DNA from 2 places in the Streptomyces sp. ME19-01-6 genome. Region 1 is predicted to be linked to the other one. Evidence: riboswitches for the same ligand, from Rfam matches in the RefSeq annotation. Region 1 holds a riboswitch; the other holds the start of a gene.

The links. Region 1 has a riboswitch for thiamine pyrophosphate ahead of PV419_RS27875 (thiamine ABC transporter substrate-binding protein). Riboswitches for the same ligand answer to the same signal wherever they lie in the genome.
Region 2: linked by a shared signal. The riboswitch ahead of thiC (phosphomethylpyrimidine synthase ThiC) and the one ahead of PV419_RS27875 (thiamine ABC transporter substrate-binding protein) in region 1 are both predicted to bind thiamine pyrophosphate.

What each region holds. Positions count from the first base shown of each region.
Region 1 covers NZ_JARAXF010000014.1:50,431-52,625, forward strand. The annotation lists gene PV419_RS27875 (thiamine ABC transporter substrate-binding protein) at 1-1,074, opposite strand, end outside; TPP riboswitch at 1,069-1,173, opposite strand; gene rlmN (23S rRNA (adenine(2503)-C(2))-methyltransferase RlmN) at 1,236-2,195, opposite strand, start outside.
Region 2 covers NZ_JARAXF010000005.1:397,498-399,692, forward strand. The annotation lists gene PV419_RS15215 (YibE/F family protein) at 1-789, opposite strand, end outside; TPP riboswitch at 859-976, shown strand; gene thiC (phosphomethylpyrimidine synthase ThiC) at 970-2,195, shown strand, end outside.

The DNA.
Region 1 (2,195 bases):
GAGCGAGGACCATGCCTTGACCCACTGGTCACGGTTTTTGGCGATCTTCCGGGGGTCCAGCCTGGCCGGGTCGGCGACCTTCACGCCGTACTTCGTGAACAGCTCGGGCAGCTTCGCGTCCTCGCGGGCCGGGTTGACGTACATGTTGAGCGGCACGTCCTCCTGGAACCGCTTGGTCAGCAGGAAGTCCAGCAGCGCCCTTCCGCCCTTGGAGTTCGACGCGCCCTTCAGGAGCCCGGCGAATTCCACCTGGCGGAAGCAGGTTCCCGTCGCGATCCCTGTGGGGGCCTGCGCGGGCCGCGGCTTGGAGTCGACGACCTCGGCGGGCGGGCTGGAGGCGTACGAGACGACCAGCGGCCGGTCGCCCTTCGCGCCGCCCGCCGAGCCGGAGAAGCGGTCGTAGTACGCCTGCTCCCAGCCGTCGACGACCTCGACGCCGTTGGCCCTGAGCTTCTTCCAGTAGCCCTGCCAGCCGTCGTCGCCGTACCGGGCGGCCGTGCCCAGCAGGAAAGCGAGGCCGGGAGAGGAGGTGGCCGCGTTCTCGGTGACCAGGAGGTTCTTGTAGGCGGGCTTGGTCAGGTCGTCGAAGGTCTTCGGCGGGGCCAGCTTCTTGTCGGCGAAGTACTTGCGGTCGTAGTTGACGCAGATGTCGCCGAAGTCGACCGGGGTGACGCGGTGCTCGGCCGCGTCGAGCTGGAGGGCGGCGGGGACCTTGTCCAGGCCCGTGGCCCGGTAGGGGGTGAACAGGTCGTTGTCGAGCGCGCGGGAGAGCAGGGTGTTGTCGACGCCGAAGAAGACGTCGCCCTGGGGGTGCGACTTGGAGAGTATCGCCTGGTTGACGGCCGCCCCGGCGTCGCCACCGGGCAGCACCTGCACCTTGTAGCCGGTCTGCCGGGTGAACTCCTTCAGCACGGCCTTCGACGCGGCGAACGAGTCGTGCGAGACCAGCTTCACGGTCTTGGAGCCGGAGCCGCCGGAGGAGCCGGAGGAGTCCTCTCCGCAGGCGACGAGCGTGGTGAGGCCGAGCGAGCCGAAGAGGGCGGCGGCGACGGCATGCCGAAGACGGCTGTTCATATGAGGCTGACTCCCTACGCCGGTATGACCCGGATCAGGTCCGAGGGTCTGCGGCCGGGCCGCACTCTCAGCGCTGTTCGCGCTCCCCTGTCGGAATGTTCACTTGTACGAGACGTTCATGTGTGTACGAGGTGGTGCCAGGGCACCGTATCAGCCGGCCCTCAGCGCTCGGCCGCCGCCAGCTGCCCGCACGCCCCGTCGATCTCCTGCCCCCGGGTGTCCCGGACGGTCACGGGCACGCCGTGTGCCTCCAGGGCGGCCACGAACGCCTTCTCGTCCTCGGGCCTGGACGCGGTCCACTTGGAGCCGGGTGTCGGGTTGAGCGGGATCAGGTTGACGTGCACCCGGCGGCCCTTGAGCAGCCGCCCCAGCAGGTCGGCCCGCCATGCCTGGTCATTGATGTCCCTGATCAGGGCGTACTCGATGGAGACGCGACGGCCCGACTTCTCCGCGTACTCCCACGCCGCGTCCAGGACCTCGCGGACCTTCCAGCGGGTGTTGACCGGGACGAGCGTGTCGCGCAGCTCGTCGTCGGGCGCGTGCAGCGACACCGCGAGACGGCACTTGAAGCCCTCGTCGGCGAAGCGCAGCATCGCCGGGACCAGCCCGACGGTCGAGACGGTGATCCCGCGCTGGGACAGGCCGAGGCCGTCCGGCTCCGGGTCCGTCAGCCTGCGGATGGCGCCGACGACGCGGTTGTAGTTGGCGAGCGGCTCGCCCATGCCCATGAAGACGATGTTGGACAGCCGCGCCGAACCACCTGGGATCTCACCGTCCCGCAGCGCCCGCATCCCGTCGACGATCTGGTGCACGATCTCGGCGGTGGACAGGTTGCGGTCCAGGCCCGCCTGGCCGGTGGCGCAGAACGGGCAGTTCATGCCGCAGCCCGCCTGGGAGCTGATGCACATGGTGACCCGGTCCGGGTAGCGCATCAGCACGGACTCCACGAGCGTGCCGTCGAAGAGGCGCCACAGGGTCTTGCGGGTGGTGTCGTCGTCGCAGCTGATGTGACGCACCACGCTCATCAGGTCCGGCAGCAGCCCGGCCGCCAGCTTTTCGCGCGCGGCGGCCGGGATGTCGGTCCACTGGGCCGGGTCGTGGCTGTAGCGGGCGAAGTAGTG
Region 2 (2,195 bases), on a different contig from region 1:
GACGGACGTACGAGCCGTCAGCCCATGGCACATGTACAGCGCGATGAGCATGATCGCGCTGCCCCCGACCACCGCGACGACCAGCGGGTTGGAGCCGTCCAGGATCGCCGGGAGGATGAACTGCGTCAGCACCCCGAAGCTGACCGCCAGCGCCACCAGCGCGAAGACGCCGCGCAGCCGCCCGACGGCCACGACCGCGAGCGCGAACAGCCCGGCGAGCAGCGCCATGGGCAGCGTCCGGTCGACGTCCGAGACGGAGTACTGCAGATTCTTCGGCGCCTTGGGCGCGTACGCCAGCTTCAGCTTCTGACCGGCGGAGTAGGTACGGGACGCGTTCGGCTGTACGATTTCCTCAAATCTGCGTCCTTTGTCCTTCCCTGATGTGACCTCGATGGTCGCCTTCTCACAAACGGACTTCTTGCCCGATCCCCCGGCCGCGCTCTCCTGGTCCGCGGCCGCCTGGCCCGGCTCGGCGGGCTGCTGCGGCTGGGCGTTGACGTCGGCGCAGTTGACCTCCTCGACCTTCACCACCCGCCCGGCCACGGTCTGCTGGTCGAAGCCGAGCCCGCTGCGCTCATGGGCCTTGTGGTCGGGCGTGCCGCCCGGCCACAGCACGATCAGCCCGGCGACGACGGCTGCGGCGAAGGGGATCAGGACCGCCGCGATGACCTTGCGCAGGTGGGCGGAGACGGGCGTGGCCGGGCCATGGCTGTGCGAGTGGCCGTGAGCGTGGCCGGGCGTGTGGCCGGGCTCATCCGGGTGGTGCTGCCGCTGCGGTGTCGAGGTCACCGTCAGATCATCGCAAGAGCGAGGGCCCTCTGTTCATCGCCGCGGGAGAACCGTTAGCGTGGGTGACACCTTTGCAATCGCGGGAGCTCGGAGCACCGGGCTGAGAGGGCGCTGACTTCCTTGGCTGCGCCGACCGCTGAACCTGTTACCGGGTAATGCCGGCGTAGGGAGTGGGTCTCAATGACTCTGCAGGATGCACGCACGCCCGAAAAGCGCGAGTTCGGCTGGCATAAGGGATATGTCACCGGCTCGCGTCCGGACCTCCAGGTCCCGGTCCGCCGAGTGCACCTCACCAATGGCCAGGACGTCACGCTGTACGACACCTCCGGCCCGTACACCGACCCCCAGATCGAGACAGATGTCCGCCGCGGCCTCGCGCCGTTGCGGCAGAACTGGATCCTCGCCCGCGGCGACACCGAAGAGTACGCGGGCCGCCCCGTCCGCCCCGAGGACGACGGCATCAAGCACACCACGCCGCGCGGGGGGCTGCGCAACCTCGACGCGGTCTTCCCCGGCCGCCCCCGCCAGCCCCGCCGGGGCCGGGACGGCGCCGCCGTGACACAGCTCGCCTACGCCCGCCGCGGCGAGATCACCGCGGAGATGGAGTACGTCGCGCTCCGCGAGAACGTCTCCCCCGAGGTGGTCCGCGAGGAGATCGCGGCCGGCCGGGCGGTCCTCCCGGCCAACGTCAACCACCCGGAGATCGAGCCGATGATCATCGGCAAGCGATTCCTGGTGAAGGTCAACGCCAACATCGGCAACTCAGCCGTCACGTCCTCCATCGAGGAGGAGGTCGAGAAGATGACCTGGGCGACCCGCTGGGGCGCCGACACGGTCATGGACCTCTCCACCGGCCGCAATATCCACACCACCCGCGAGTGGGTGCTGCGCAACTCCCCCGTTCCCATCGGCACGGTGCCCCTGTACCAGGCTCTGGAGAAGGTCGACGGCAAGGCCGAGGAGCTGACCTGGGAGATCTACAAGGACACCGTCATCGAACAGGCCGAGCAAGGCGTCGACTACATGACGGTGCACGCGGGCGTGCGACTGCCGTACGTCCCGCTGACCGCCCGCCGCAAGACCGGCATCGTCTCGCGCGGCGGCTCCATCATGGCGGCGTGGTGCCTGGCCCACCACAAGGAGTCGTTCCTCTACACCCACTTCGAGGAGCTCTGCGAGATCCTCGCCGCGTACGACGTCACCTACTCGCTCGGCGACGGACTGCGCCCAGGCTCTATCGCCGACGCCAACGACGAGGCGCAGTTCGCCGAGTTGCGCACGCTCGGTGAGCTCAACCGGATCGCCAAGCGGCACAACGTCCAGACGATGATCGAGGGCCCGGGCCATGTCCCGATGCACAAGATCAAGGAGAACGTCGACCTCCAGCAGGAGATCTGCGAAGAGGC